Regions from separate parts of the Anaerobacillus sp. QJM3NY_17 genome, predicted to be linked through region 1. Evidence: predicted binding sites of a transcription regulator. Region 1 holds the regulator's gene; the other holds the start of a gene.
What was found. The regulator LexA, encoded in region 1, represses DNA repair genes until DNA is damaged. The targets are predictions, from matches to a motif close to CGAACATATGTTCG.

Region 1 (11,383 bases):
CAACAAAGCCATATTCATGCGCATGCTCTGCTACCCACTTACCTTCTGGCGTATTGCCAAATTCTTCGGTAAGAGAGCTTCCTAGAGAAGGCGTGCTAATATCCATCGTTAATCCCGTCTGATGTTCACTCTGCCCCGCCTGAGCGCTAACCTGGTTCGCTACTTCTTCGCCACGCTGTTCAGCATTATAAGCAAAAATAGCTTCCTGTCGCTCATAGGAGCGGTAGCCAGAGACAGCTTTTAATTCAAATCCATCTTTCTTTGCACCGGCAAACATTTTTTCAAGCGCTGTAGCCGCTTCCTTGACCATTAACCTTTTAGGATCATCTTTTGGTGCGTATGAAGAAACATCCGGTTCCACAAGATTTTGGGGCACAAAGTCTGAAGGTAGATTTCGCTCTTTATTTGCCACAACATAAATACTGTCTGGATTCGTTACAGTTAAATTCTCTCCATTTTTCTCAACTGTTTCAGCCATCGTTGGATACGCTGCTGATTTATCCTTTTTGGCCTCATCGCTTTGATCGCTTTCTTCATCTTCTTTCTTGCTGCTATCATTTTGCTTGTTATTGTTTTGGTTTCCATCATTATTTTCAATACTATTCGAGGAGCCGTTATTCGTCTGTCCATCATTCTGTGACTGATTCTCTGTCTGGTTAGACGTTTGCTCGTCATCTCCCGCCTGGCATCCGGCTAAAAGCGCGAACGAAAGACCTGTTGCTACTACTAAATTTTTCATTGTCATGTGAACACTTCCTGATTTTTTATAGTCTAATCTATCATACCATCACACCAATTAGACCCGTCAACCAAAATTACTCCATACAAAAAGCACTCTGTTACCAGAGTGCTCAATAAGCTATTTATCGTTGTTTGTCATTTGACTATTCATAGCCTTCATCATCTGATTAATCTTCTTCTGAGAAGGTTTTTGCCCCATTTGCATCATCATTACACGAAGCATATTTTCATTAATAGGGGGATTCTTCTTTAAATAGTCCATCATATATTTGCGGGCAATAAAAAAGCCAAGTGCTACTCCAGCAATCAACGCTAGCACGCCCACAAGCGTGTACATCCACCACATTCTAGATTTCCTCCTTATTCTTTCTCTTCCAATAGTGTACTACAACCCTTAATGATTATACAATAACGTCTATTAAAATAGTAGGAGTTTATTCAAACTAGTTTCTGTTGTTTAATCGGGTTAAGCCACCCGTATCGACCGGATTGGAAGTCAATCGCAAAGAACGAAGGAGTTAATTTTCGTATCACTTCAAAAAAGACTGTTTCAGCCTCGTTTGATCCGCTAGCATATATATTTATCTTCTCGCTTCTTACAAATAAAGATGCATCACTTTTAGATTGTTTAATACACAATCGATGCCCTTCATTTTTATATTCATACGTGCGAAAGCCACCCAATTCATTGACCAAACAGGTATTTAGTTCTTCTTCTTCCACAGGCTCTGTAATAAAGGCTACCTGTTTTTCTAGAAGCTCTTTCTGATCAGCCTGTATGGCCCGCTTCCTTTCGAGGAAAAGTTGATACAACAGATGCTCCTTACCAGCATATTGTTCTGCAATGTGCTGCTTAACGAAGTACATTTCGTAATGCCTCATATAACTCCCCCCTGCCCAAGAATCCACTCATATAAAAGAAAGTATAAATGAGTTCTCATAAAATGATTGTCTATACATGGAGGCTAGCCTTCACTAGTTTTGTCGAAATCAAAAAGACCTGTACTATAACATATATGTTATAGTACAGGTCTTTAGAATGCTATGCCATACTCGGCAAGTCACAAAGAACACCGCCGGATCTCTCATCATAATCAAGCTTCATTCGATCAACAAACCATTGATCGTCCGGTCGAACGAAGTACGTAACTCCTCCAATTTCTTGCTTATAATCATCATATGAAGGCTTATCAGACATGACCCCAAGAGAAAAACCTCCGCTGTCTCCACTCCCTGCGTAGCGTACGAATAACCTCAGGCAATCACCGTTACCAAGTTCCATTTCATTTTTGTAAAACTCAGCTGCAGAATCAGTTACAACAAACATCATATCCGCCCTCTCCGTTTTGTATTAGTACATCTTGTTATAGTACAGTATAACGAATATTTGAAAAATTGCAACCATAAAAATAGCCTAATTTTGCTTTTCGCAAAATTAGGCTATTTTCTACTGAAGAAAGCGACGGTTTTTCTTGCTTTCCTTAAGCTTTTCAGGTGTTACATCTGTGCCTTCTTCATCCACAACTTTTATAGAATGAAGTTGGTTTTTGAAAGAAGAACGGAAATTTGCTAAATATTCCTTACGTAGCTTTTTCTGTTCTTTTTTCTCATCTTCTGTTAATGATGACTCTTTTGCTTTACGAGATAGCTCGTTAATTCTTTGGAGTTTATCTTCAAAAGGCATGTAAAATAGCTCCTTTACTGAAACTTGTATCTCACATGCTAACGCATGTTTTGAACATAGACAAGTTTAGTGCTTCTCGTTCTGCTCGTCAACATATTCCTGATAACGTCTATGTACCGTTGCTTTCGAAGCGTGATGTCCAAATCCTTTAAGCGTTGCAGCTATCTCATTAAACGTAAGACCACGGTTTCGTAGATTAACAATTTCTTCGATTGGAACTTCCACCCGCTCACGCCCACCTTGATTTTGATGGCTGAGGTTTCGCTGTGGTCGATAGCCTTCTTTAACCGCCTTGTCCATTCCACGTTTAATTTTCAGATTATGAAGCTTGCGCTGAAATTCTTCAACGATACTAACGATCTCAAGAACCATCGAATCAGATTCCGACAATTGAAGTTCTCCGTTTTGATTCACTGTATAAATCGTCCCTCCATATTTATGGACGGCATGTAGAAGAGCGATCTTTGCATTCCCTCTCCCAAGTCTTGTTTCATCTTGAATGAGCAATGCCTCAACATGCCCCTCTTTCAATAAGTCAAGCACCTCAAGTATGCCATCACGATCAATGTCATACCCGCTGTGCTTTTCTTCTATCAAGCGCTGTATAATAAAACCTGACTGTGATGCAAATCGTTGTAGTTCTTCTTTTTGCCTGGCAAGAGAAGACTCCTGTGCTTCTTTCTTTGTGCTTACCCGACAATAAATAACGGCGTTCATACTTTATTCTTTACCCCCAAGTGCGGTAGCGTTCGCTTCAACAGGGATGATGAGAGTATCTCCTGCTGTAATTCGGTTTGCATCAATGCTATTCACTTCTTCAACCCAACTGACGAACTTCCGATCAGACAACTCATGAGCAGTACGGTATTCTTCCGCAATTTCTAAAACAGTATCTCCCTGCTCCAATTGTACCGTTGTATAACGATCATACTCCTCAGCTGCAGCTGTTCGCAAAGATAGAAACACAATAATTAACACAGCTACAAAAGATATAATGACAAGAAAATCAACTCCAGACAAGCCCCCAGCTTGCTTTCTCATCCCAATCACCCCATATGCGAATATTTGTTCTGTTTTTAGTATATCAGAACCTCTGTTCGTGTCAACTAATTTCTTCGAACTTATGTTTGTATGCGAACAAAAATTCTGGTATACTACTAACAAATAGATAGATTGGAACGAGGTGCCAGATATTATGAAACTATCAAAGCGTCAGCAGGACATTCTGGACTTTATTAAAGTCGAAGTTAAGCAAAAGGGTTATCCACCCTCCGTAAGAGAAATTGGCGAAGCTGTTGGACTTGCTTCAAGCTCCACTGTCCATGGCCACCTGGCAAGACTCGAGAAAAAAGGGTATATCAGACGAGACCCAACAAAACCAAGAGCCATCGAAGTGCTTGGTCTTGATGAAACGATCGATATTCCTCGGCAACATACTGTAAACGTTCCCGTCATTGGTAAAGTAACTGCTGGTCAACCCATCACTGCCATTGAAAATGTAGAAGAATACTTCCCGCTTCCAGAACAGTTTGCACAGGATGAAGAACATACCTTTATTCTAGTGATTGAAGGGGATAGTATGATCGAAGCTGGTATTTATAACGGTGATATGGTTATTGTGAAGCAACAACCAACTGCAAATAACGGTGATATTGTTGTCGCGATGACAGATGAAGCTGAAGCAACTGTTAAACGATTCTTTAAAGAAAGCAACTACTTCCGACTTCAACCGGAAAACTCATCGATGGAACCGATCATTCTTGATTCCGTTTCTATTCTTGGTAAAGTAATTGGGGTCTTTCGCTCCATTCACTAGAAGCGCTGCGTGCGCTTCTTTTTTTATGTTATATAAGCTTTCTGGGCTATATCAATACGAGCTTCTTCTCTTCTTTTATTTATTAACCCCTCCGTCTGTGTAAATGATCGCAGTTTGAAGAGCATAGGGGTGTAGCTTTACATTACAACCAACCTCACCTACCTACTTTTAACTCTTAAAGGCTATACAAAACCGCCCTTCATTTAAATAAAGGGCGGTTTTGTATACTTCTAACATAATTCTTAAACGGTTACTTTTCAGCAGCCTCTGAAGCCGCTATAACTAATTCAACTGTTTGATCTACTGTCGCCTGACGGAACTTTTGGAACTCATCAGTGATATAAACGGAAGGATCTTCAGGATAGTACTCCTGAGCGGCTACGTGAAGGTGTCCACCCGGAATATCATAAGCTCCTATCCCAATTCGCACGCGATTGGATCGGTACTGACTTTCATTCGATAAGTAGCTTCCGCCTCCTCCTTTACGAGCTTTTGATCCTTCAGTCGGACCCCCTTCATAGCACTCATACGGTTTATCACGATATTCTGGTGCGAGCCATTCGCATACTTCATCGCCTCTTTCTACCGGCCATGGTCCAGTATTGGCTGCAATCATTTCCTTGTAAGGAAGCGTTGTTTCAATAAATTCCGGCAGTTTTTCAGGCATCGGCCAATTGCTCACTGTCGGAATAACTTCTGAGCGATCTTCAAGAGTGTTTCCAACCCCTGTGCGCCATCTCCCGGCAAACCCTTCGATGGTCATAGCTTTTGGACCACCTTGACTGATTGTCATCATGAGATCCACCTGCTCTTTACTATTAACCAGGTAAGGTCCAAAAGTATCTTCAACGATTCCTTCATCAAAATCATCCCATCGTACCGGAAAATTCGCTGCTTGAATAAAAGCTGGACCTTCTTCCGTCAAAACGACTTTCCCATCCATCTGAAGCGCTGCAGCGCCAGAAGGGTTTGATCTCCTAAATTCCTGTTCTAAACGGTATGGATCAAATCCGCTTACTAAAATACGCTTAACTTTCTTCCCTTTTGGAAAATCAATAGAAGTAATTCCCCTTGACGTGTACTCTAGTTTCTTCATCAGTTCTTCTTGCTTTTTCTCCGTTACTGTATATGAAGGTTCCCATTGCCTGAGGGCAGCAGTCATATGTAATCGAGTCCAATAAAGCGGGCGATCATCATAACGATCTAGTTCCCCTAAATCATTTCGTTCTCCCTGAGCTCGAGCAACAGCCGTCTCCCACAGCTTCTCACCATGCTTTTCGATCACTTTCTCTGCTTTTTTTACACTTTTCGCTTTGCACAAATCCTCCTTAAATTCATCCGCAAAAACTGTAAACTCCGCCTTATCCATAATTTGCTGTGGGATTGGGGCACCGTCTTCCATTCGCTGCTCCTCTGGTGTTAGCGCCGCATCAGTGTTAAAGCAATCACCTTTGGCACTTCCAGTTAACGGTAAGAAACCGAAAGTTAATATCCCTACAATAAAAAGCGCAATTCCATATTTCCATTTCCTGGATTTCATATGTCTTTTTTCCTCCTCTTCTAGTTGAACTATCTTCTATTTTAGAGATATGAGGTTGTATTTTTCAAACTATTACAAGTATTCTGATCAAAAATGAATCATTCGAAGTGGATCATGTATGGATAACATACTTATGTTAAAGAAAACCGTGACGTTTTCTCTGCATCTTTCGACATATAGATAAGCTTACCTATCATTTAATGAACTGCATTTCTAGCCTTTTTCGATTTTTCCAGACTGAATTAATTTGTACTAAAAAGGAGCAAGCTCGCTGATGGAACTTGCCCTACGCCGTAATTTATTATTACTTAATTTATACACGTGTATTTTTTCACTTACCTGTAATTTCATAACAGAAGCCGCTATCCCGATGAGTCACATAATGATGCCAATATGGGCAAAAATAAATAGAAGGGTTCCCGTTGACCATATATGAACCTCATTTAGTTTTAAACGTTAATCTCACATAGCGACTACCAAGCGGTTGGTCCAAATAGAAGCCTGTCCCGTCTATTTATTCACTTGCGCCAGAAAGTTGAACAGTCTGCCTTATCATGAATATTGAATTCGATCATTTTTTTAAGTAATGAAAATTCAACTGAACTACCCCACGGAATACGCATTAGTTGTTTAGTGTGATCATAGCCAGCAAGTTTCATTTCTTCAGAAAAATGAACAATTCCAGTCTTTTCAGGGGCAACAGCCAAATGATGTTTTGCTACGCTAAAGGCAATAATAAATGTTCCGTGATCTGTAAACATTGGCTGATTCCAGGCAATTTTCGGCACCAGGTTTGGAAATTCATTTTGTACCCAGGTCAAAATTTGTTCCGTTCGCTCTCGGTGCTGCAGGTTCTCTATCTTTGCTAGATATTCTTCAAATACATCCATTTTTAGTCCTCCTATAAAACAAGCAATTGTAGTGATGTACCATATCTCACTGAGATAGTGCCATTACAACTCACTATTCATCACTACTATATCACCAATCATTTGTAGTTTACCCTCTTCAAAAATAATTCCATCGCCGTCATTAGCTGCATAAACAGTTGTTCCTGTTCTCTTAGCGTACTCCCAAACTTTACTCTTATAATCTGAACTCCAGCGATTGTAGTGAGGTAAAAACTCGAAATCGACAAGACCCATAGTTTGGTGCACCGCCTCGCTAGTTTTTTCTGTATACATCTGAAATAGCTTTGTAGATCTACCGAGTTGAACCGCTCCTCCGCTCACCCCAACAAGAATTCCTCCGCGATTATAGAAATCTAAAAGAACATGATCCATATGCCGATGATTGAGAGCCTTACTAAATTCTAGCGGATTACCTGCTGAGAGATGGATTATATCTGAACTCAATAATTCATCTATTTTCATAGGTTCAAATTCACTGTATAAATCGAAAAACATGATATTCTCGATTCCATAGTTTCGATAATAATTCACTTTAGCTCCAAAATAATGCTTTTCTTTATCCTCCGTTGAAGGTATGTAGCTAATCTTTTTGTTTCCACCACTAAACAGTAATCCATCTAATCTACGGTTGCCGGGTGTTTCATTTACTTGATCGCTATAAAAATACAACTTTCCCATTAATACACCTCATTCATACCCCTATACGCTATAGTCAATTTAAATTCTGTGCGTTTATTAACTCTCACGATATTCATTCCATTCTTTCGCGAGAAGACTGTACAGGATGGTGTCATGAAAGTGATCGTACAAATATTCAGCGTCTTTTATGATTCCATCGGGTTTAAAACCAAGACGTCTCGGAATTCCCTGACTTTTTTTATTCTCTATCCCGCACTGTATTTCAATTCGGTTCAATTTGTATACTTCAAATGCCTGGACAATTAGTTCATTAACGGCAGCTGTCATAATCCCCTTACCCTGGAACTTATCTGATAGCCAATAGCCAATACTCGTTTTCTTGTTAGACCAATCGATGCCATGGAATCCTACCACGCCTGCTAATCTTTCATTGTACACAATACCTGCTTGAAATCCATCATGTGAAGAAAACTGTTTTAGCCACATTTCAATCACTGGCATATAATCCTCTTTTTCTTTCATATTGTCCACCCAGGGAAGCCACTCCCTTAAATAATCTCTTGAATGGTCAACCAATTCAAATAGCTCTTGCGCATCTTCCATTTGAAGTAACTTTAAGGAGACCTCTTCATTCACTTTTAAACTAAACATACGATACCCCCACCTTTTCCTTATTCATAAATATATAGAAAGCTAATTAATACCAATTATTTCAAAAAATTTAGAATAATGCCATCTTTTATTCATTCTGTTTCTCAAAAATATTTCTATCTAGCAATCAGTTTGTTTACAATCACCGATAGGGTAGTAAATCTCTATAATTTTAGCGAACGTAAAAAAGGATGCTGAGCATGAATACAGCACCCTTTCATTAACAGCAACACCCACCGTCATCCCCGCAACACCGCTGACAAGCTGTTGTAATCACTGAATTACTAGTTGCTACTTTACCGCAGCTATACGTAAGAGTTGCTTCATTAATAATAAAGCACTTACTACCAACACGTATCTTATAGGTAATTACACGGGAATCTCCCGCCGGAATTGGATCTAATGGGAAGCCCACCGCCGGGTCAAAACCTGGTTGGGTAATGCCGTCTATCTTCACCGTATCTGGAATAAACTCTGAACCATCAGAAAGAAGATCCTCAAAAAAAGCATTGTCAGCTTCTACCACGCCATCGTTTGTTATTGTAACGGTGTATGTTAAAACGTCTCCAGCGTAGGAGATTGTTTTACTCACTTCTTTATCCAATTCTAAATCTGCTTCCCCAAAGTCAATCTGGACGCCTAGCGCATTCGGCATATAAAGATCACCTGTGGAACTAAATCGAAATAACGCAGAGGCCTGGTTGTTAGGTAAATAGTTGGTCGCATCCACATTACTGATGTCCCATCCCTGTCTTCCAGCAAATATGTTTGTACCTGGAGTACCTGGTATATGATTGCGGTCTCCATAAGAACCACTAATATCAATGTTTCCTGAATCGTCCGTTATCTGTGAACCAAAGAAATTTAATGCTGGATTACGTGGCCCTGACAGATTCGTTAGCGTAAATGCATCTACCCCAAATTCTGCCTGGTCCCCAGTAATATTCGCGTCACCCTCTTGTGCACTCAAGAGCACTCTTGCTTCTACGTCACCACTAGGTGGAGTTAAAAAACCCGCTATCGGGACGTCAATCGGGTTACCGTTACTTACTTGTCCATCTGCACCAACATAAAGGTTCATATTACGGTTATTCAAAGCTGTATTTGCATAGACAACTGCAAGAGTCCACCCCGCATGGTTAACAAACCCTGGAGCATCGACAATCGCTGGCACACTTCCTGCACTATAAGTTCCTGCTCCCGCAGACTGTACTAGGGTGGTCACATCTGCTGAACGCATATAAAAACCGTTAAATTCATTTGCTGTGATAGGATCAGGTGTAATCGGGGTATCACCGATAATCGGAGTAGAAAATAAAATATCATCATCTATTAACCCCGAAAGGTCTTCTCCACCACCTAAATACAGTCCTCCCCAAATCAATTCAGCATAGAGCACTGTACTTCCGACAGGTAAGACGAGAACAGCTTGAGATTCATTCTCAGTATAGATTGTCGTTGTGCCTGCTGATCCGACGATTGTTGGTGGTGGAAAGGCATCGACAGTTGAACCACTATCAAGCGTAATAAATGCACCGATTGTACCATCTGTTCCTGCGGTGTTTGGTATATTACTAATTCCACTAAGCCCGAGTGTATTTCCTGTAAATGTTATGGCACCACAGTTATTTGTTGCAAATCGATTTATAAAAGCCATAATCAGTTATCCTTTCTAACAATGTAGTAAACTCGAAGCATGAGAAGCTGAATTCTTCAACTTCTTCAAGTTACCATTTGTTTAATATTTCTTATCTATTGTATGCATCGCGTTAGGACAGGGTGTGCATGCTCGTCTAGTTCGACAATTCATTGTAAATTACACTTCCCTACGTCGATGCCTAAATCCGTCACTACTACATTATGTTATTGCTAGCTATCAGAGGTATTTCACTTTTCTTTAATTTCGATAGACGATCTCTATTGTAAATATAGACGCAGTTTTCTTAGCATCAACTAATCCTACGTTAATATATGAAGATCATGAACATGATGAAACGGCGAATGAGACGGCTTACTCTTATGAAAAAAGCAAAAAACACCTTTGAACTCGTTCATACGAATTCAAACAAGAGGCTGTTTCTCTTAAACTTTTTATGCTGTAACGAGACAAACAACTACTTAATACAGTGAGTTATATGAAGATGACGAGGTAGATGCAATAGTATAAAAGGAAGTTCAAGCCCTGTTAAACAGATTGATTCAAATCGAACGCATTTCTACAACGTTGTAGTTGACAATGTTAGCGTATATAGATCGAAAAAATTACACAGGTATGGCTAGTTGGTTACGAATTCAGTCAGACGAAGAACGTACCCATTTGCTTAAGCTTAGCAGGAAAAGATGGTGTAGTAGAATTAGGCGCTCTCCCTGAGCAATCGACCAATTTTTGAACTCCACTTCAAACGTTCCAACAAGTATTGGAGCACGAACAGAATATCACTAATTCCTACCATCAGGCCTATAACTTTATTAAAAAAATCAACCCGCAAACAGCAGTTATTGGACAGGAATTCTTACGAGAACAAATTGATGAAGAAGCACAAGCGCTTACGATCGTAGAGAGATTAAAGTTAGCAGGTGATAATACATCCGCTCTTCTCTTAATTGATCAAGAGCTTGCTCAAAAGCAAGCTGGATAATAATAAAGGCCCGCTAATCACAATGATCAACGGGCTTCCCTTTTCCATATGTAATGAAGCAACGATACAAACTTGCCGTTCAATAAGACTTCATCTTGATTCGTATAGGTATATGTAAAACCATTTTTCGCAAGTACTTTCTGTGAGGCGACATTATCTTGAGTTGTTCTAGCTATAATGCATTGAATGACTTCGAGATTGGTTGTCTTTTCTAATAAAAGCTTGATCGCTTTTGTCGCTATTCCATTGCCGGTATTATCTTCACCAATTCTATAACCAAGCTCGACGGTATTATTGGAGGGATTGAAATCTACTAAATTAATTCTTCCTAAGATCGTGCCATTTTCATCTTTTATAAGATAAAAGGTCGATAAACCCAGAGATTGTTCTGTTACTAATTGTACGAGCTTGTCGTTAAACGTCTCAAATTTATAATAATCCTCTCCACGATCTGGGACCATCTTATTGAAATAAATTCTGTTTGCGACTTCAAAGTGAAACAATGATTCCGCATCACTTTTTTGAAGTCTATGTATTTTAACTTCCATCATGTTCTCCCCCCGCTAAATCAATCATAGTAGAACTTTACCGATCATGAATCAATTCATGCAACGCCCAAAATTCCTACAAGGACTGAGCCAGTTTAATGTTTTTGGCCTAATGAAGAGTGCGTGACGGTAGATATAAAAAAGTATCGAAAGCATCATCGCCGCTAACAACGCAATCCGAACAACCATCGTTTACACTCTTTCAGTCAAAACA
Region 2 (11,383 bases), 1.7 Mb from region 1:
ATTAAAGAACGCTCAGATCGTAAGAACCCTTCCTTATCTGCATCTAAAATTGTAACAAGAGATACTTCTGGGATGTCGAGACCTTCCCTTAGAAGGTTAATACCAACAAGAACATCAAATACACCCAATCGGAGATCACGAATAATTTCAATTCTTTCGAGAGTCTTTATTTCAGAGTGAAGGTATCGTACCTTTACCCCCATTTCAAGCAAATAATCCGTTAAATCCTCTGACATCTTTTTCGTGAGCGTCGTCACAAGTACCCGTTCATTACGTGCAGACCGCTGATTGATTTCATCTAATAGGTCATCAATCTGACCTTCGATTGGACGAATTTCAATCGTCGGATCAAGAAGACCGGTTGGGCGAATAATTTGTTCGACGACTTTGGTTGAATGCTCTTCTTCATAGGTACCTGGCGTTGCAGATACATAAACAAATTGATGAGCCTTCTCTTCAAATTCTTCAAAGCGAAGAGGGCGATTGTCTTTTGCTGATGGTAAGCGGAAGCCATGATCCACTAGCACACCTTTTCTTGCCTGGTCTCCATTGTACATTCCTCTTACTTGGGGAAGCGTAACGTGAGATTCATCAACCATAATTAAGAAATCATCTGGAAAGTAGTCCATTAATGTATATGGCGTTGCTCCTGCTTCTCTTAGTGTCAAATGTCTAGAATAGTTTTCAATTCCTGAACAAAAGCCCATTTCAGCCATCATTTCAATATCGTATCTCGTTCGCTGTTCAAGACGCTGAGCTTCAAGAAGTTTGCCTTCTTCATTTAAAATCTTCAGTCTCTCTTCAAGCTCAGCTTCAATTCGCTGTATCGCGATTTTTAACTTTTCTTCACGGGTAACGAAGTGGGAAGCCGGGAATATAGCCACGTGCTCTCTTTCTCCAAGAATTTCACCTGTTAGGGAATTCACTTCAGTAATTCGATCAATTTCATCTCCAAAAAATTCGACGCGAATACAGTGTTCATCTCGTGAGACAGGGAAAATTTCCACAACGTCTCCTCTAACGCGGAACGTACCACGTGTGAAATTAATATCATTCCGGGAATATTGAATATCGACCATATCGCGCAACAGTTGATCACGATCTTTTTCCATTCCTTTTCGAATTGAAAGTACTAGACTTCTGTATTCCTCTGGATTACCAAGACCATAAATACAAGAAACACTTGCTACAATAATGACGTCATTACGCTCAAACAAACTTGATGTTGCAGAGTGTCGTAGTTTATCTATTTCGTCATTAATACTTGCATCTTTTTCGATGAATGTATCCGATTGAGGTATGTACGCTTCTGGTTGATAATAATCATAATAGCTTACAAAATATTCCACAGCGTTATGCGGAAAGTACTCCTTAAATTCACTATATAATTGACCAGCAAGCGTTTTATTGTGCGCAATAATGAGGGTCGGTTTATTCACCTCTTGTATCACGTTAGACATTGTGAACGTTTTACCAGTTCCTGTTGCGCCGAGCAACGTTTGATGGCGTTCATTATTATGAACACCTTGTACAAGTTTCTTAATGGCTTCAGGCTGGTCGCCTTGAGGCTCATAATCAGATACCAACTCGAACTTTTTTTCCACCATCTTCGCCTCCGTTCCTATCATCCATGTCACTTATTATATCACAGAATATGGTTTAAACTTCAATTAAAGCGAACTGATATTCGCATTTTATTTTCAAGGTTATCTTTCTCTTCATACAAAACTATTGTATGCTGTTAAAGGTTGATTCACAGTGTAGCGGAATTCACGCAGTACTAAGTTTTACTACAAAGGAGTTTTAACATTGCTGCTTTTATGGGCTTTACCACTTGGCCTCTCAATCGGTGCTGTCTCAGGATTTTTTGGCGTAGGCGGGGGATTTCTCCTCACACCTATTCTTTTGTTACTTGGTTATTCACCTGCAACAGCAATCACCATTAGCCTTCTTTATAGCATGAGCACTTCGATTTCTGGATCTTTGAAGTATATTCAAAGTAAAAGAATTCTATGGAAAGTGACTCTTTTTCTATCGATTAGTGGCATGATCGGAACACAGGTTGCTAAACCACTTGTCTTATATTTGGAAGAGAGCAAAATCGATGGTCCAGTTATCTCAATCTTATATATCGTTCTTCTCGCATACTTTTCCATATCCATGCTTTCCAAAGGACAAACTATAGATGAAGAAAATGTTTCTATTTCTGTTTCCCCTCTTCGAACAATTTTAATCGGCTTACTAGGCGGATTTATTTCTTCTACTCTTGGAGTGGGGGGCGGTTTTGTCATGGTACCACTATTAATTCATGTACTACGTCTTCCGCCACGACTTGCAGTGGGTACATCTTTAACTTCCATCTTCTTCATTGTATTGACCGGTTTCTTCTCATATATTCAAACGGTTACCATTCCGATCACCCTTGCCATTCTCTTAGTGATTGGAGCGATCATTGGAGCTAGAATCGGAGCAGAAATGACAGATTCTTTCACTGAAACCACATTAAAAAATCTTCTTGGCATTCTTTACTTTTTTACGTTAGTTAGTATTCTATTACAGCTATTCCATCAGTCGATTTCAGGCCTACTCATTCTATTTCTCTATATTATTTGCCTAATGTGTCTCTTCATTTACCAGTATTGGACGAAAAAGAAGCGCCTATTCTTTTTAAAATAGGCGCTACTTCATTTTTTTCTTATTTTGTTTTTGTGTTTTCATTGAAAAATAAAATCCAACAAGCGCTGACAAAATCGTTAAGACAATCAAATGTATCGGATGATCGATTCCACCAAACACAGCCCACATAAATAAAATCGTTAACCCGAAACTAACGTAAGTATTATATGTAACTCGCGTAAACACGACCATGATAATTGCCGGAACGAATAAAGCAATTAATATTCCTTGCATACTGGTAAGTTCCCCTCTCTAATCACAACTTCTCCCCCCATCTTACAACAAGTTAGGGAGAGAATGCTATGATCAGAAAAGAAAACTCATCATTGTAAAGTCGTTTCTTATCACATAGGATAAGAAACGACTTTACAATGTAGTAAACTGAGCTGCATCCCAGGGCTTTGGAGTTCCAAATTCACGAGCTAGCTTTCTACTTTCACCTTTGCGACCTTTACGAATCTCTTTTCGTTCAACAGCTGTTTCATTCAAGAATTTCTCCTCTTCTGTTTCAGGGTAAACACCTGGTACCTCAACTGGATTTCCTTCTTCATCAAGGGCTACAAATGTTAACAGCGCAGTCGCACATACGTGACGTTCACCAGTGAACATTTTCTCTGCAATTGCTTTAACAAAAACCTCCATTGATGTTTTGTGTGTCCACGTCACCATGGATTCAAGACAAACAATGTCTCCTTGATTAATCGGATGAAGAAAATCCACTGAATCAGTTGATGCTGTTACACAGGGTCTTCTTGAATGACGAGTTGCTGAAATAAGAGCAACGTCATCAATGAAGGCCATCAGTTGACCCCCAAATAATGTTCCATGAATATTTGTATGAGTCGGATTGACTACGGTTGCTTTAGCCGTTCTTGACTCATTGGTAGACTTCATATTTGTATCTTCGAATACATTGTCCATTCTAATCACCTTTTCTTTCTTAATGGCTCTGCTAATACACTACCCTAATCGAGTAAATCTGTGTTGTTAGTAACAAATGACAAAATTCAACCCTTTATAGCTTATTTACTATATTTAAATCCTTTTTCACTAATCCGAGTAATAGGATAATCTTTTGACTCTGCGAGCATTTCAAGGATATTAAAAAGGGATGACTTTGAAATAGTGATTCTATAATGCTTCTCTAGTAGATCTGTCAGGTAAAGCGGCCCCATCGCCACTTGAGAACGTTCAAGGGTTTCTACGATTTCGGAAATTGGAGCTCTTGTAACGACAGACGCGCTACCGTGCATTTGATTCATAATTGTCTCACGCTCTATTTCAAACTTTTGAAGCAACTTCATTTCTCTTTCATTAAGATCCATTAATTGTTGCTGCAACTGCTTTTCTCCAGTCATTGCGACATGCTCCTTTACGTTAAGAATGATCAAAGTGTAGCAAGCGTTTTGCTAACATACAAGACATAGAAAATCACTGTAAACGCAATCATCCAAGGGATGAAACGGTTTTCTAACTTCCATATATTTCTTGAATAGAACCTATAACTAAATGGCATAGAAACAAGTACAACTTTATTGTTGAAATAGGTTTAATTCTATAAGTGACAAAGAGAAACATAACTTTTGCTATTTAACGAAAAATAGCATAACAAAAAAGAAGAAAGCCTCAGCCTTCTTCTAACGATTCGTTTATTATTGTGCTTCCTCTTGCTCCTCAAAACGATTTTCTTTTACAAATAGCAAACCAAGCTCATGATGAGTATTATTATAAAGCGCTTTTTGCTCAAACCTAACTTCTCCATTAACATCAAGCACTTCCATTTTACAAAAAGCGGCATTACGTTGAAGAGCCGTATAAAAATCTACACCTTTTCCTAAAGGTAGCCCATTCACCTTAGAAATGACTTCGCCAACTTGTAAGTTCATTTGATCTGCAGGTGAGCCAGGGAGAATTCCGAGAATAACAAGTCCTTTATTTCGTTCATTGAAATAGGCAGGCTTATTTTTACCTCGATGAAGAAGTAAAATACCAGCTCGTCCAAGAATCACTAGAATGATTGCAACTAATGCAATCCATTTATTACTCAAAAAGTAACTCATTAGACCAATTAAGACCGTCGCTCCCCCGAGAAGAGCAACCTGCCTACCATTACTCTTCATCTCTGGAAGGGGTAATGCATGGTGTATAAGCTTTCGAAAGCCAATTGGAAATGGCAATAAGATAAAGGCATAGGTGCCAGCACCAAAATCAAGAAGAGGCCACCATGTAAATGATTCAACCTGACCGACTGGAAGGAAGAGGAATAGTGGTAAAAGCCATAGTCTTTGGACTTCATGGGCCCCCACTAACTTTCCACGTTTACTTTCTACGAGTCTTGGTGACGTCTGTTTCCCGGCATTCATCGTAATGAATAACCCTTCCATGAATACTAGAAAGCCAACTAAAATAGCGAGCGCAATCGGCGATGCATTCCCGACCCCCTCTTGCATCGTATTGAGAGTATCGTTACCGAGATCGATTGGAGTATAAAAAAACGTTGCTAGTGTAGGTAAGATGAACACAAAAGCAGGTGATAAAAAACGAATTTGTCCTGTTACTAAAAGCAGAAATGCTCCGAGACTCATTGCTACGGTGGTACTGAAAGGAATCGTTAAACCAAGCAAAAGATTAAGTATCAGAAAAGCGGCTCCAATCAATAATCCAGGTATGATAGCAAATGGAACATCGTCCAAAACATCATGTACTCTTGTGTGAAAATCTCTTCTATCACGTTTTACTCGTGAAAGGCCGAGCATAAATGCTCCAATAATCGTAATATACGTGAGGGGATGAAGGAAAAAACTAATAATTCCCTTAAGTATTGAAAGGCCAAAAGTGTCCATTTTATATTCCTCCATGCTTGTTAGCAGTTACTAAATGACTGGCTATGTTATATGAATGTTCCGCTCTGTCATGAGAGAATTATCGAAAATACCCTAACATTGCCAAATAATCATGAGACAACCAATCTAGTTTACATCATTTTAAAAATGTCTTCTACTTGTTCAACGTGCTTATCATGGTCGAAAAAAAATCCGCAGGAATTCCTGCGGAATAGCTTCGACATCAACAGTTCATTTCCTTCTTGAAATTATTTAGCAAGGAGCTCCACCGCTGTCTTAAGCTGCACATCGTTATCAGGATTGCGAATGGAATCAATAATTTTTTCCTGAAGTTTCTGCGCAGTTTTTTCATCTATTTTCCCAGTAATATTTATATCATTCGAACGTTGGAAAGCTTTTACTGCTGTAACTGTTTTATCACTAAAATAACCGTCTTTGCGTCCCGGTTCAAAACCAAGGCCTTTGAGCATGATTTGCGCAGACTCTACTTGCTCGCTGTTCTGATCAAATTCTAACGTCTTTTCAGTAGATAATGGATTTACATAGAAGTAATCAGGCTGCTTTGCTTCAACCGTTGGCTCAATTCCTTCTTTATGAATCCAGTTGCCATCTGGTGTTAACCATTTAAACATTGTCAGTTTAATATTACTGCCATCTCCAAGGTCTAGCGTTGATTGAACCGTTCCTTTACCAAATGACGTTTCACCGACCAAATCATAATCGCCTGCTTCTTTAAGCGCTCCGGCAAGAATTTCTGCAGCAGATGCACTCCCACGATCAATAAGTCCTACGACAGGATAATCTTTTTTCTCTTCAAGAGTAGAAACAGAACGCTGCTTCTCTCCTTCACGATCTTCAATTTGAACGTAAGGTTTGTCATTAGGAATCAGTTCTTCCGCCATATCCGAAACAACATTTAACAGGCCTCCTGGATTATTACGAACGTCAAGTACCAAACCATCAATGTCCTGTTTTTCTAATTTAGTCAACTCTTCTGAGAAGCTTTTAGCTGTATCCTCTGAGAATGAAGTGATTTGCAAGACACCGATTGTTTTTCCGTTTTCTTCTACCGTACTTGCACGGACCGTTTCGATAGGGATCTCATCACGAGTCACTTCTACCTTCATAGTCTCTGAAGCGCCTGGGCGTTGAACGCCGAGCGTGACAACCGTGCCTTTCTCCCCACGAATCTTTAATACGGCATCATACAAATCAAGTCCTTCTGTGCTTTCACCGTCGATCGTCATGATTTTATCATTCGGACGGAGGCCTGCTTTCTCAGCAGGTGAATCTTTATAAGGTGACACTATCGTTACTCTTCCCTCAGTCATATTCACTTCCGCCCCGATTCCCTCAAAGGAAGAACCAAGTGATTGGCTAAATTGCTCGGCTGTTTTAGGGTCCATATAGACTGAGTAGGGATCTTCAAGAGTATCTACCATTCCTTTAATAGCTCCATCTAACAACTCTTTTTGATCGACATCATTTACATAGCGATCCTGGATTAATTCATAAGCTTTGTTAATTTTCGTTAGCTCTTCTGTCTCTATTTCATTACCGGAACCAAGAGTTAAAGATTGAGTGCTCCCTTCAGGCTCGTCCTGTAATAAAGTGAAGGCCGCGTATGTACCACCTGAACCGATTACGAGGGCGATCACGACAAGTAAAGCGACAACTTTCCCCTGTATCTTCATTGTACTCACCTCTTCTAATTTGAAGGAAAAGGCACCCCATCATAACGATGCGATGCCTTTTCATCTTATTGTACTATATGATTCAGTTGTTTTCATTATGTTTCCATCTCAAATTGTGAGGGGGAAAGCCCATTGAAGCGAGGCTCATCTAATTATCGAATGTAATTCATTGGGTCAACAGCATTTGACTTACTAGAGTTCCATGAACCTTTGTGAATTTCAAAGTGTAAATGTTGTCCAGTTGAATGACCAGTATTCCCCATTGTACCAAGGTAAGTTCCCTGACTTACTGACTGACCTGTAGAAACTGCGCGATTTTGCAAATGAGCATACACTGTTGTGTACATTTGACCATTGATACTATGCGTCAAGAAAACTACATTACCATATGAATCTGAATGATAAGATCTTAATACTGTTCCATCTGCAGCAGCTGATACTGGGTTTTGACCACCTTGAGCAATATCAATTCCTGCGTGGAACGTTCCCCAGCGGCGGCCTAATCCAGATGTAATTGGACCAGCAGCAGGCTTAATGAATGTTGCGTTACTAGAAGGCGCTGGTGCTGGCTCAGGAGTTGGCGCCGGTGCTGAATTTGAACTGCTTGAACTATTTGAACTGCTAGACTTGCTTGAGCTTGCCGCTGCTTCCTTTTTCGCTTGTGCTTCAGCTTCAGCTTTTTCTTTTGCCGCTTTAGCTGCGGCTTTACGCTCTTCTTCAGCTTTACGAGCTGCTTCTTCAGCACGCTTAATCTCTTGCTTTACTGCTTTTTCTTGAGCTGCTAGAAGTTCAGCAGTTTCATTTAAGTCCATCATATGATTATGAAGATCGCCTTCTTCTTCTTCAAGGGACTTCATTAGCTTATCTTTTTGAGCTTTTTTAGAATCAAGCTCTTTTTTAAGATCTTCAAGCTCTGCTTTATTCTCTTCAAGAGAGGCAAGTTTCTCTTCTACTTGAGTTTTCTTTTCTTCTACTGCCTGCTTGTCCGCTTTATGCTCTTCAAGAATCTTTTTGTCTTGATCAGCGATTGTATTAAGAGCAAGAACGCGTTCTACTAGATCACCAAAATCAGTAGCACCAAGTAAAACTTCCATGTAATCAACTGTTCCGCCACCGTTTTGTTGCATAGAGCGAATGCGATCTTTCAATAACTTATCACGCTCAGCAATACGGTCTTCTAAAGCGCTAATTTCTTCTTTCAACTGATCAATTTCAGCATTTGTATCTTTAATTTCCTTCTCTTTCACTGAAATCTTCTCATCCGTTTCAGCTACTTCTTTGTTTAACTGTTCAATTTCTGCTCGAACATCTTCTTGCTCTGCTTTCACGTCCGCAAGTTCAGATTCCTTTTGCTCAAGCTCTTCCTGGTTTGAAGACTGCTTTTCTTTGACATTATTAAGTTGATCATCAAGATTTGCGGCTTCAGTCGTTTGTGGAAGTGCTGCAGTTGTTAGTCCGCTTAAACCTAGAGTCAATGTTAGAGCCGTTGCTAATATTTTACGCTTCAATCTTTGTTCCTCCCCCAAAATAGATGAATCTATTTATCTCTTAATTTTCATTTTAAACTTTTAAGAATTTACGCATTGATGTAAGACTTCCCCATACTCCGATAATCACACCGAGGATAATTAACAACCCTGATAGCTGGTAAACAAACGGTGTTACCGGTAGTAAATCGATGAATAAAGTTGGGAAACGATTTGCTATTAATTCAATTAAATAGTAATAGCCGTAGATTAGAATTCCAATTGGGATAATCGAGCCGAAAATTCCAATTAGGATACCCTCTACTAGGAATGGCCATCGAATGAACCAGTTCGTTGCTCCCACTAGCTTCATAATTTCAATTTCATGACTTCTGGCAACAATTGTTAGTTTAATAGTATTAGAAATGAGGAACATGGCTGTAAATAGTAATCCAACCACAAGGGCCAGTCCAACATTTCGTGCGATCTCAAGAACTTTAAAAAGTCTGTTCACCGTATCTTCTGCAAACTCAACATCTTGTACATTTTCTAGCTGCTTAATCTCTTCAGCCACTGCCGTTACATTCTTAGGATCTTTGGTTTTGACCAGGAATGCGTCACTTAAAGGATTTTCTTCTCTTAATGACTCGAACACTTCACCTTCATCCCCAAGGTTATCAATTAAATTATCCAATCCTTCTTCTTTAGATTGATAAGTAACAGATTCCACTTCAGAAATGTTCTCGATCCTAGACTTAAGTTCATCTTGCTGTTCTTGCTGAGCCGTTAAATCAATAAATGCGCTGATTTCAACATCACTTTCAAGCTGATCACCAAAAGCATTTAAATTAAGAAGCAATGCGAGACAAACGCCGACTAAAAGTAGTGTAACGGTAACCGCAGAAATCGAAGCGAAGGTCATCCAGCCATTTCGACCAAGATTTTTGAAACCTTCTTTTCCGTGGCGACCAAACGTTTTAATTTTCATACCCGTACTCACCTCTTGCTTCATCACGGGTAACTATACCGCCATCAATTGCAATAACACGTTTTCTGAATGTATTCACAATATCCTTATTATGGGTTGCCATAATAACAGTTGTACCGCGATTGTTGATTTGATCTAGTAAATCCATAATGCCCCATGCAGTTTCTGGATCCAGATTCCCGGTAGGCTCATCTGTTAGCAGAATGTGAGGGTTATTGACGATCGCTCTTGCTATTGAAACCCTCTGCTGTTCCCCACCTGAAAGTTCGTCTGGTAAGAACCTTGCTTTGTTTTTCAAATTAACGAGACTTAGCGTTTCCATGACTCGCTTGCGCGTATTTGCTTTACTTTCCTCGATGACTTCAAGAGCAAAAGCGACGTTCTCATAAACGGTTAATCTTGGCAAAAGTTTAAAGTCCTGAAAAACAACGCCGATTTCGCGACGTAGCTTAGGGATGTACTTACTCTTCAATTTGCCAACATCTTTTCCATTAATTACGATTTTTCCACTTGTAGGCTTTTCTTCCCGATACATCATTCTCATAAATGTTGACTTACCGGCGCCACTTGGTCCTACTATGTAGACAAATTCACCTTTATCAATTGTAATATCGATACCGTTTATGGCTTTGATTCCATTGTCGTATGTTTTCCAAACATCTTTCATTTCGATCAAACTGTACCACTTCCTACTTGCTTAAATTCTCGATGCAAATTCTTAGGAGTTAGTTTTATTATTGGTGTTTTTATTTTTGATTAGTTCCTTTACATCTGAAGATATTATAACAAACAAATTCGCTATTTTAAGACAAATTTTTATTACATTTTTATTTCAAGACTCTCTTGATCTGACATCTTCTGCAATAATACATTAATAACTAATAGATTATTACACAATTATCTATGCTTAACTTTGTCAAGAAGGGAAATACAAGAGATACCCTCTCTCCTTCGTAATATTACATCCTCCTTTTTCCAAGTTTATAATCAAAAATACGACAATAAAAAAAGCACTATTCAGTGCTTCTTCTCTACTTATTTCATATCCGCTAGCCAGCTTGCTACGTTTTCTTCCACTTCCGTATCTCCACGTAAAATATTCCCAGGCATTTGCCCTTTCCCGTTTTGAATGACAGAGAGAATCTCATCTTTCGATAACCGTGAGCCTACATTTGAAAGTTGTGGCCCTACTTTCCCCTCAAGGTTGTCTCCATGACAGCTTAAGCAATTCGTTTGATATGTAGCTTCTGCGGCATTAGCATCATATTCACCAGAAGGTTGGCCTGCATTCCCATTTTCTAAGTTACCTTCTTTTGAAGAGCCCTCATTCTTGCTATTTTCATTATTACTCGCACCACATGCAGCTAAACTAAAAATCAGAACAACTACAAACAGAAACCCCATCCACTTCTTCATTATCTTCACTCCTCATATATACTGCCACCCATTGGACAAAGTAAAAACCTCACCTCTAATGGAGCTCACTTTCATTTACAATAGCCGGCTTACTCTCTTTTAAAACCTTCTCCTAGCACTTCAGTGGCGTTGGATACAATCACAAATGCTGAAGGATCAACCCCCTTCACGAGCTCTTTTAGCTTTGTAACCTCATTTTGCGCAACAACAACCATTAAGATGGGACGCTTATCATTGGTGTATCCACCCTGACCTGAAATTCTTGTCACACCTCGATCTATTACAGTGATGATTCCTTCA

Region 2: uvrB (excinuclease ABC subunit UvrB) is a predicted target of LexA. The motif match lies at 1,677-1,690, and genes of this name have one in related genera.

Annotation. Positions count from the first base shown of each region.
Region 1 covers NZ_CM149685.1:1,947,074-1,958,456, reverse strand. The annotation lists gene AC0VYV_RS10415 (M15 family metallopeptidase) at 1-745, opposite strand, end outside; gene AC0VYV_RS10410 (YneF family protein) at 860-1,087, opposite strand; gene sirA (sporulation inhibitor of replication protein SirA) at 1,180-1,623, opposite strand; gene AC0VYV_RS10400 (HesB/YadR/YfhF family protein) at 1,784-2,071, opposite strand; gene AC0VYV_RS10395 (DUF896 domain-containing protein) at 2,189-2,425, opposite strand; gene AC0VYV_RS10390 (YneB family resolvase-like protein) at 2,492-3,142, opposite strand; gene yneA (cell division suppressor protein YneA) at 3,146-3,466, opposite strand; gene lexA (transcriptional repressor LexA) at 3,618-4,241, shown strand; gene AC0VYV_RS10375 (hypothetical protein) at 4,492-5,781, opposite strand; gene AC0VYV_RS10370 (iron chaperone) at 6,300-6,671, opposite strand; gene AC0VYV_RS10365 (Type 1 glutamine amidotransferase-like domain-containing protein) at 6,735-7,370, opposite strand; gene AC0VYV_RS10360 (GNAT family N-acetyltransferase) at 7,428-7,982, opposite strand; gene AC0VYV_RS10355 (DUF11 domain-containing protein) at 8,203-9,639, opposite strand; gene AC0VYV_RS10350 (hypothetical protein) at 10,400-10,621, shown strand; gene AC0VYV_RS10345 (GNAT family N-acetyltransferase) at 10,648-11,169, opposite strand.
Region 2 covers NZ_CM149685.1:3,617,824-3,629,206, forward strand. The annotation lists gene uvrB (excinuclease ABC subunit UvrB) at 1-1,604, opposite strand, end outside; gene AC0VYV_RS18795 (sulfite exporter TauE/SafE family protein) at 1,810-2,676, shown strand; gene AC0VYV_RS18800 (DUF2198 family protein) at 2,680-2,910, opposite strand; gene AC0VYV_RS18805 (acyl-CoA thioesterase) at 3,043-3,570, opposite strand; gene AC0VYV_RS18810 (hypothetical protein) at 3,699-4,034, opposite strand; gene AC0VYV_RS18815 (PDZ domain-containing protein) at 4,329-5,519, opposite strand; gene AC0VYV_RS18820 (S41 family peptidase) at 5,768-7,207, opposite strand; gene AC0VYV_RS18825 (murein hydrolase activator EnvC family protein) at 7,366-8,721, opposite strand; gene ftsX (permease-like cell division protein FtsX) at 8,774-9,667, opposite strand; gene ftsE (cell division ATP-binding protein FtsE) at 9,657-10,343, opposite strand; gene AC0VYV_RS18840 (c-type cytochrome) at 10,703-11,083, opposite strand; gene AC0VYV_RS18845 (YitT family protein) at 11,173-11,383, opposite strand, start outside.